3 regions of the Colwellia sp. E150_009 genome follow, and region 1 is predicted to be linked to each of the others. Evidence: predicted binding sites of a transcription regulator. Region 1 holds the regulator's gene; each other region holds the start of a gene.
What was found. Region 1 encodes LexA, which represses DNA repair genes until DNA is damaged. Its sites were predicted from a motif close to TACTGTATNNNNATACAGTA; they were not measured.
Positions count from the first base shown of each region.

Region 2: a site for LexA is predicted at 1,796-1,815, ahead of recA (recombinase RecA). Genes of this name have one in related genera too.
Region 3: a site for LexA is predicted at 1,982-2,001, ahead of ACE1OF_RS03190 (YebG family protein). Genes of this name have one in related genera too.

Region 1 is NZ_JBHFOM010000026.1:38,128-41,418, reverse strand. Features, by position in the region: gene coxB (cytochrome c oxidase subunit II) at 1-379, opposite strand, end outside; gene lexA (transcriptional repressor LexA) at 1,201-1,827, opposite strand; gene ACE1OF_RS12370 (hypothetical protein) at 2,041-2,403, shown strand; gene ACE1OF_RS12365 (hypothetical protein) at 2,583-2,912, shown strand; gene ACE1OF_RS12360 (phosphoethanolamine transferase) at 3,093-3,291, shown strand, end outside.
Region 2 is NZ_JBHFOM010000003.1:101,721-105,011, forward strand. Features, by position in the region: gene mutS (DNA mismatch repair protein MutS) at 1-596, opposite strand, end outside; gene ACE1OF_RS02535 (PEP-CTERM sorting domain-containing protein) at 853-1,569, shown strand; gene recA (recombinase RecA) at 1,865-2,908, shown strand; gene ACE1OF_RS02545 (TonB-dependent receptor) at 3,265-3,291, opposite strand, start outside.
Region 3 is NZ_JBHFOM010000004.1:84,039-87,329, forward strand. Features, by position in the region: gene ACE1OF_RS03180 (FMN-dependent NADH-azoreductase) at 74-754, shown strand; gene ACE1OF_RS03185 (M48 family metallopeptidase) at 734-1,465, opposite strand; gene ACE1OF_RS03190 (YebG family protein) at 1,488-1,853, opposite strand; gene mrcB (penicillin-binding protein 1B) at 2,081-3,291, opposite strand, start outside.

The DNA of each region.
Region 1 (3,291 bases):
TTTGAATAGTAACATCGGAATTATCATTATTTTCCATGTCGATTAATGTGCTAGTTGCCGGAACAGCCATAGCGATGAGTATAATGACAGGAATTGCAGTCCAGAGTATTTCTACTGTTGTGCTTTCATGAAAATCAGCCGCTTTTGCACCTTTTGATTTGCGATGAAAGAACATTGACCAAAACATAGCACCAAATACGACAATACCAATGGCGGTACAAATGTACAGGGCTAGCATATGTAAACCGTATACTTCCCTACTAACCGCAGTTACTCCTTTGGTCAGATTTATCTGTGCCTCCGACCAAGCTGAACAAGAAAAAAAGCTTGTAAAAAAAAGCCCGATTCCCATCCACCAACATTGATTACTTTTACTCACTCAACCTCTCCTCTATCAATACCTATTCATTGAAAATAGCTTGGTTAGCATTTTCTTTAAAACAGGGTATAGAAAACAGAAAGCAGCAATGTACATCACAACTCATTGAACTGATTATCTGTTAATTTAGTTATTATTATTTTCTAATTAAGCGCTTATTAATTAGTAAAGCACATCATTTAAATTTTATTAAATTAACCGACGTAAATAGCCAACTCATCTATGGTGAATAGTTAAACATTCGGTATAGGCATAGAATCAACGTATTGACGTCTTTTTATACAGTTTTGCTAGTTATTTTTTGTTCAACCTCCCCTTAAGAATCGCTCAAAACTTGATCTAGGTCAAACAATTATTATGATAAAAGTCAAAAGGATGCCAGTTTTTCAACTAGAGTATTAACTCAAAAACAAGCCTACCTCTTGACAGATATAGGCTAGGGATATTCTACCTATAAATAAAATAAAAAAATGAATAAGAGGTACAACAACTAACTGGGATTATTAGGAGTTTAGTAGAAGAAAATTGAGAAAGAGCGCATAAAAAGAGATAAACCGAGAATACAAAAACGCATTATCGCTAAAAAATTTAGCGATAATTCATATAATCAATATATAGATTAAGCAGATGAATAATATCAGTTTCATTAATTAGGTGATCTACTTTATACGCAGAAAAAACAGCCAAATACAAGGCATTTATTTTAATAACTAGTTGTTCTAATTATTAAATATTAATAACGTCGTAGTTGGTTGTTTTAACCAGTAGAAATGATCACATAGTTAGTGAGATTGGTATAAAATCAGTTTTAGTGAAAAATACTACATCCAATTTCCATTACGAATAACACCAACAGCTAGCCCTTCAATATTAAATTCTTGACAGGTAAGATCTACTTTTATTGGTTCAAAACTTTCATTTTCAGCATGTAAATAAACAATATTACCATCACGTTTAAAACGCTTAACAGTGACATCATTCTCAACTCTTGCAACAATGACTTGACCATTTTGTACATCAGTCGTTTGATGCACCGCCAATAAATCGCCATCTAAAATGCCAATATCTTTCATGCTTTCACCATTTACCCGAAGTAAATAATCGGCGGCAGGATGAAACAAGTTCCCACTCATTTGGTAATGATCTTCAACATGCTCTTGAGCTAATATAGGTTCACCTGCTGCAACTCTACCAATAAGTGGTAGTCCTGCTTCTTCAATAAATTGCTCGGCTAACCGTATACCGCGGGAAGTCCCAGGTATCATTTCAATATACCCTTTTTTTGCTAAGGCTTTTAAGTGTTCTTCTGCAGCATTCGCTGATTTAAAGCCAAAAAAGTCTGCAATTTCAGCCCGCGTTGGGGGCATACCTGTTTCTTGAATATTTTCTTTAATAAGATCAAAAATTTGTTGTTGGCGGCTCGTTAAAGGCTTTAATTCATTTATCATTGACATACGCTTTTCCTTTCTAGGCAAAGTCCTGTATTTATTTACAACTGTCAGTATATACAGCAACAAAATAAATGCAAGGCTTTAGTCATATACCCACACCACCTCATCAAGGTCTAAATTTAATAGAAATGACTAAAAAATATCTTTTATATCTTTGTTGTCTTATTCGTTATATCGTTAAGCATTACTAACATATAACGAGGAATAAATATGAATAAGAAACTTTCATTTATGGCTTTATCACTTACAGCATTATTAAGTTTAGGTGCTTGTAGTGATGATAAGCCCAAAACAACTGGTGAAAAAGTTGACGAGGCTATTTCAAAAACTAAAGATGTTGCTAAAGACCTTGGCGAAAAAGCCAAAGATGCGGGTGAACAGGCTAAAGAGGCTGCTATTGATGCTACCGAAAAAGCTAAAGAAATAGCAAGCGATGCGGGTGATAAGGTTAAAGAAGCAGCCAAAGGTGCTACCGAAAAAGCAAAACAGATGGCAACTGACGCTGGAGATGCAATTGAAGATGCCTGTGAAAAGGCTAAAGAAAAACTAGATGTAAAAGATACTGATTGCTAATTTTTAAAGTATAGATTATACCTACCGTAAGTAATAAAATTCCATCACTACAACACTATCTACTATAATAACCAATAGTAAGTAGTGTAGTGAAGGTGTTCAGAAAAACGGGGTTATTTCAGTAAAAACTCAGCAAATCTTAAGATAAGTTTGCTATGTTATTTACTTAATATATCAAAATGGAGAAGGTTGATCTTTCAACGCTAATTAATTCAACCATCGCCCTTGAAAATAAAGTGAACAGAGAAATAATTGTTCGTGTAAATGAACAATGCCCCGCAATTCATACTAATGAATTTGCATTAACAACCATACTGAAATATTTAATCAATAATGCTATTTTCTATAGCCCTAATTCAACCCCCATTATTATTTCTTCTGAACCTGAGTTAGCGCCTCTGCACATTAAAATAAGTATTGCTAACATCAGTAATATTGATTACTCAAAAGAAGATTTAAGTCTTTTTTTTGAGCCTTTAAAAACACTCCAACCTTACTCATCACACTAAACCCCAATAAAGCAAACAATTAAATCACATTCAGTTTAATTTCGACTGATAATCAGTTTTTCCTAAGCTTAACTTAAGCTTTCTTCTTTACTATATCTTCGTAGTCGTTATTCCACGTCTTGATGATCAGGGCTAATTGCAAGCTTACTACTCGTCAGGCAAATGTAGAAGGTTAATATAGTGAAAGCATTTATTTTATATTTTAAACACCGTTCTTTAACTACTAACCAATTATTATTACTTACCTGTAGTTATATTGTATTTGTTTTAAATAGCCCCTTTTTAAATAAAGCTGTGACTGCTGTTACAGCATTGCAAGACTACAATGTATTGTTTCTACTCTCGTTACCTATTTTTTTACTGTCATTGAGTATAATTA
Region 2 (3,291 bases), on a different contig from region 1:
TTAATGTCTAGCGTATTTGAAAGTGTTTCTGGATATAGCAGTTCAGCAGGAGAAAGGCGCTGTAACTCTGCTTGTAATTGCTCATTGGTTTGTGGCTCTGTTATTACAAAACGACCACTGGTCATATCAAGATAAGCTAGACCAAAGCAGGGATCTGAGGATTTCTTAGAACGAGAATTATTTTCAACGATGGCAACAATTAAATTGTCTTGTTTGTCTGATAATAGCGCTTCATCACTGACCGTACCTGGCGTTATAATTCTCACCACTTTTCGCTCAACAGGGCCTTTGCTTGTTGCAGGATCACCAATTTGTTCGCAAATAGCAACAGACTCACCTAATTGCACTAATTTAGCTAAATAATTCTCTACTGCATGGTAAGGAACCCCGGCCATAGGAATAGCATTACCCCCTGTTTTACCTCGGGCTGTTAAAGATATATCTAATAAATCAGACGCTTTTTTCGCATCATCAAAAAATAGCTCATAAAAATCGCCCATACGATAAAAAATTAAAATATTAGGAAATTCAGCCTTAATGGTAAGGTACTGGCGCATCATAGGGGTGTGTTGTGATAAATCTTGGCTGGTAGTCATTGGTAAAAGGTACTATTTGGAAGGTTGTTTATTTCATTTAATATTATATTGTTAATGTTTGATTATATACCTATTTTTAATATGAGGTGATAAACAGTAATGTCAGTTTATTTTACACCTAATATAACGCAAATGAATATTTAAAAATAAAAATATTTGTTTTCAGTTGGTTAAGTTTGCTTTTTGTTTTGGAATACTTTTTGCTTATCTTTGAGTAGGCGATTAATAAACAACAATACTAACAGGGCATTATTTTATGATAAACAAAGCAATTAAAACATTCTCTATTTCCTTATTTTTTATAGCGAGCGCTTCACAAGCCACCATTATTGATTACTACGACACAATTACTAATGGTCAAAGTCAGTTTTTATCAACGGTTACTAATGCTGGTGGTTCAGTAAGCTCAACAACACTAACAGGCATATCTTCTGGTAGTTCTTGGGTACAACCAGATTTTACTATCACGACATCAGATGGTAATTCAGCAGGTGTTTATAGTTCTAGTTATAGTAACTCTACAGGTCAAATGATAAAAATAGACCCTGAGGATAATGGAGACGGTACTGGTGCAGGCTCTGGGTTAACTTTTACTTTTAATAGTGCAATAAATGCATTAGGTTTTGAAGTAGGTGATTGGGCAACTTGTTGTTTTACATCTGAGTTATTTATTAGTTTTGATGGTGGAGCAGCAATTAAAGTTGCCAGTGCTACTCAAGCTTCTGATAACCCTGCAACGGCAGCTGGTGGAGCAAATGGGGCTGCATTCTTTGTGGGGGCGATTGATGATTCAGCTACCTTTACTTCAGTAACCTTCTTCGGTAACGGTTTTGGTGAAATTTTAACAGCAGGTGGCACTATACAATATTCAGCATTAAAAGTGGGCTCTGTTTCTGTACCTGAACCCTCATCAATAGCTATTTTAGCTCTATCATTAATTGGTTTGTCTCTATCTAGAAAAAAGCATAACTAATATAGTAACTACAAAAAATATATAAATATAGCAACTACAGAAAATATATAAAGCGCTTTACAGAAATGTTCAGCGCTTTTTTTGTCATTATTATTCTCGTTATAACTTTTTGATAGAAAATTTTAAAAAGTTATAAAATGCTATAAAATTTATTATTATCAGTAACTTAAAGTTATCATCATTTGATTTTTAATTAATAAAAAAAATAAATTGTAAAAAAACTTGATACTGTACGACCATACAGTATACTTGCTATATCAAAACGACATTACTGACGTTGTCAGCGGAGTAAAACATGAAAGAAGATAAAGAAAAAGCACTAGCAGCAGCCTTAAGCCAAATTGAAAGACAGTTCGGTAAAGGTTCAATAATGAAGCTTGGCGATAATACTACAATGGATGTTGAAACTATTTCTACGGGGTCTCTAGGATTAGATATTGCGCTGGGTGCAGGTGGTTTACCCTTTGGTCGTGTCGTGGAAATTTACGGACCTGAGTCTAGCGGTAAAACAACATTAACATTAGAAGTAATAGCGCAAGCGCAACGTGAAGGTAAAGTGTGTGCTTTTGTTGATGCTGAACATGCACTTGATCCTGTTTATGCGGGGAAGCTTGGTGTTAATATTGATGAATTACTTGTATCTCAGCCTGATACGGGTGAACAAGCCCTTGAAATTTGTGATATGTTAACGCGTTCTGGTGCTATTGATATCATTGTTGTCGATTCAGTCGCCGCATTAACGCCAAAAGCTGAAATTGAAGGTGATATGGGAGACTCTCATATGGGGCTGCAAGCACGTATGTTATCACAAGCAATGCGTAAGCTTACGGCAAACTTAAAAAAATCTAATACCATGCTAATATTCATCAACCAAATTCGTATGAAAATTGGTGTAATGTTTGGCAGTCCTGAAACAACAACAGGTGGTAATGCTTTGAAGTTTTATGCCTCTGTTCGTTTAGATATTAGGCGAATTGGTGCGGTTAAAAATGGTGATGAAATTGTAGGTAATGAAACGCGCGTCAAAGTGGTTAAAAATAAAATAGCGCCACCTTTTAAACAAGCTGAATTTCAAATTCTTTATGGACAAGGTATTAACAGCTTAGGTGAATTAATTGATTTAGGTGTTCAAAATGGCTTTGTGGAAAAAGCGGGCGCTTGGTATAGCTGTAATGGTGAACGTATTGGTCAAGGTAAAGCAAATGCCACTAAATATTTAGAAGAACACTCAGAAATGGCTAAAGATATTGATGTTAAATTAAGAGAAATGTTTTTAAGTAAGGTTGTTAAAACAGAAGATAAAGAAGCTAAACCAAAAGTGGCTGAAGCAGCAGAATAATATTGCTATGCTTTATCTTTATCAAGCATCTGTTAGTTATTTAGTAATTTGATGGCTCGGGTGTATATTAATTTAATTACTGAACATTTTATATTTAACTTTTTTAAAAAATCTGAATAATATCCTTAACCTTTTTGATTTGAAGTGAACAAGCATATCAATTGAATGATCGTAGTCATGGTATGATTTAACAATATCAATCGAATTTAGAAGTAAGTAAGGTGTAACTCTTTTAAAAACTCCTACATAATAGGCCATAACTTGCATTGTGACCTATTATGTACATTCTAAAGAGCGTTCAATTAGCTTAAACGTTCGACATTACTCTATTGGTTTGGAAGCTGATCCTATATTATTTATTCCATAAAATAAGTTACTTCAAG
Region 3 (3,291 bases), on a different contig from region 1:
CATCGTTTGTCAATAAGTAGTAGGACTATCAAAATATATCTACAACTTACTGAACTAATGAGTATAAAAAAACATGACAACGATTTTACATATAGATTCAAGCGCAAGAAGAACTGATAACGATATAAAAGAATACAATTCAATTTCAAAATCTCTTGCAGCTCATTTTATCAACAAATGGCGTACCTTAAATAATGAAGATAAAGTTATTTATAGAGATTTAGGGCTAAACCCTCCTGATTTTATCAACCAAGATTGGATTGCTGCTGTGTTTACAGACGATAAAAAGCGGACTGTAGAACAAAAAACGCTTTTGACTTTGTCTGACACATTAATAGATGAGGTGTATCAAGCTGACATCATTGTCATTTCTTCCCCCATGTACAACTACGGTATGCCTGCGGTACTTAAAGCTTGGTTTGACCAAGTAGTACGCATTAATAAAACATTTACTTTTGATTTAGATAGAGGTGACTTTCCTATAGAGCCGATAATGTCAGGTAAAAAACTTATTCTTCTTTCTTCTTGTGGCGAATTTGGTTTTGAAATAGGCGGCGTAAGAGAGAAAATGAATCACCTAGGGCCACATATCGAAATAGTAGGTAAGTATTTAGGAGTAGATGAATTTTATGAGATTAAAGCTGAGTATCAAGAGTTCGCTGATGCAAGACATGAGAAGTCTCTTAACGATGCATATAGAGAAATTGAAGCATTAGTAAAACAGATATATAAACTAAGGCATTTGCCAATGTAAAGCCGATTGGTGAGTCTTTATCCACTGCTTCGCTGCAAGTTGCTGAGGATAGTATTGGGTAACTAACTGCCAAAAATCTTTAGAATGGTTTAAATGTTGTAAATGACAAAGCTCATGCACAATAACGTAGTCGATAACATCTAATGGCAGCATCATTAATAAATAATTAAAACTTAATTCTCCTTTGCTATTACAGCTGCCCCATCGGGCGCTGTATTTTCTTATTTTAATTAAAGTAGGATTAAGCCCAGTTAGAGTTGAATAATAACTGACTTTAGGGGGAATTATTTTTTCAGCTTGCTGTGCAAAATAACATTCAAGCTGACTTTTTATCGCAATAGCCCATTGCAACGGTGTATGCAAATTACGCTGAATACGTTGAGACAAGGTAATAGTGAGCGCTTGCTGACCATTTTCTAATGTCCTTAAAGTAACATTTGACCGTGTATTTACATCTGCAGCCACAATATTCAATGTAACAAGTTGACCAAATAAATATAAGTTAGATCCTTGAGTAAAATCACAGCACAAATCAACCGTTTGTTTTTGCTCTGATATTTTAGCTTTCAGCCATGCTTTTTTTTTCTTAATAAATGAGTCAATATACTGCTCATCTACATGGTAAGGTGCTCTAACATATATTTTCCCACTTTTTATCTGCAAAGACAGTGTCTTACGACGACTGCGTACAAGATTATATTCCATCATCATGCTGTGACTTTATTTAAAACGATTAACTCGCTTTACTTAACTTAGGCGATTTAGGTGCCTGTTCTTTTGCAGCATTTTTATCATCAACAGCCTTTTCAGCAGCTTCTGCGTTTTTCTTAGCCGTTTTTGCTGCTTTTTTTATTGGCGCTTTATTACTTGGTTTTTTCGCAAGTAATGCAACTAATACATCATCACGATGTTGAGCCAAATAAATACTTAGTTCTTCGCTAGCGCTATCACTAAGATCTATGGGGGATTGTGCAAAGACATCAGCTAAATTATCAGCCATATCTAACATTTTGTCATATTCATCTGCTGATTTCTTATCCATAAATGTTTTTGCCTCCACCCCGTGTCTAATGACGACGAATCGACTTTCAACTGCCATTATAATTCCTTAGTCATAATTAAAGAGAACCACAATAAAGTTTATTGCACATTTATTGTGTTAAGTTAGTACGGTTATTACATAAGTTTTTACATTTACTAAGCTAAACAATAACACAACAAATCACAAACTGTACATAAAAACAGTATTTTTATTGTGTAATATCAAACTTTACCCCACAGCCAATTTATTATCACTATTAACTGTTTGCCCACCTAACTGTGTTACTAATCGCTAAATAACCTTTCAAACCACGAGCGTTCATCAACCTTTGGTTGTAAACAGCCTTTTTGTAATATAATTCCTGCAGAAATAGCAGGGTAATTAATAGTATTAGCACAATGCGACTGAACAGCGTGTCCTGTTTCTATTTCAAATACGGTCATGGCTACTGCATCAGGTTTAGGCATTTGTCTATTAATAACACCTTGTTGCTTCATATAATCAGCAAACAAAACCAAAGCGCCACTACTGCCTGTTAATCCCGTTGGTTTGTTGTCATCTTTGCCAACCCATGTTGTTACTAAATTATTATTATCGTAACCTATAAACCAACTATCGCGTAAATCATTACTTGTGCCTGTTTTCCCTGCCAATTGATTATTTTTCAAACGCCAACTAAGTGATTTTGCCGTACCTGTTTTTGTTACCTCAGACAAAGCATAATCCATTAAATATACAGCATTAGTTGAAATCACCTGCGCATTAGTCGGTTTATATTGCCATAAAGTATCTCCTTTGCTTGAAGTAACCGTATTTATCGCGTGTGTCTGCTCTGCATATCCTTGGTTTGCTAGTGCCAAATACATTTGGTTTATCTGCATTGGTGACATATTTAGTGCACCTAGTAATATTGATGGACGCATAACAATATCCTCGTCAAAACCGAGCATATGAATAACATTCGCAACATTTTCAAGCCCTAAAGCCATGCCTAAATTAACCGTTGGAATATTAAGTGAATTAACTAAACCGTCAATTAGCGGTACTTGATGACGATATTTTCCATCATAATTTTGAGGTTTCCATGATTTTGCTTTTTTAGCCCCCTTTTCATTAACAATCTCAACGCCATTCGTCAGAGTTATAGGTTCGTCTGCCAATAACGTTGCAAAGTTGAATTGTTCATAACGTTCTAATGCTGCTAAGTATATTGCAGGTTTAATTAATGAACCAACAGGACGTTTAGCCGTCATTGCCCTGTTAAACCCTGCATAACCACTTTGTCTGTCACCCACTATAGCCCGAATTTCGGCACTACGAATATCAGTAACAAGCATTGCAACTTGTAAGTTTTTTTGCTGATATTTTGATTCTAAATTGGCTAGTTGGCTTGTCACCGTTTGTTCTAGAAATTGCTGACTAAGATGAGAAAAACCAGTGAATACTCTGATACCAGTTTTTTGCTGATACGTAGGTAATAATTGATCCAACTCTT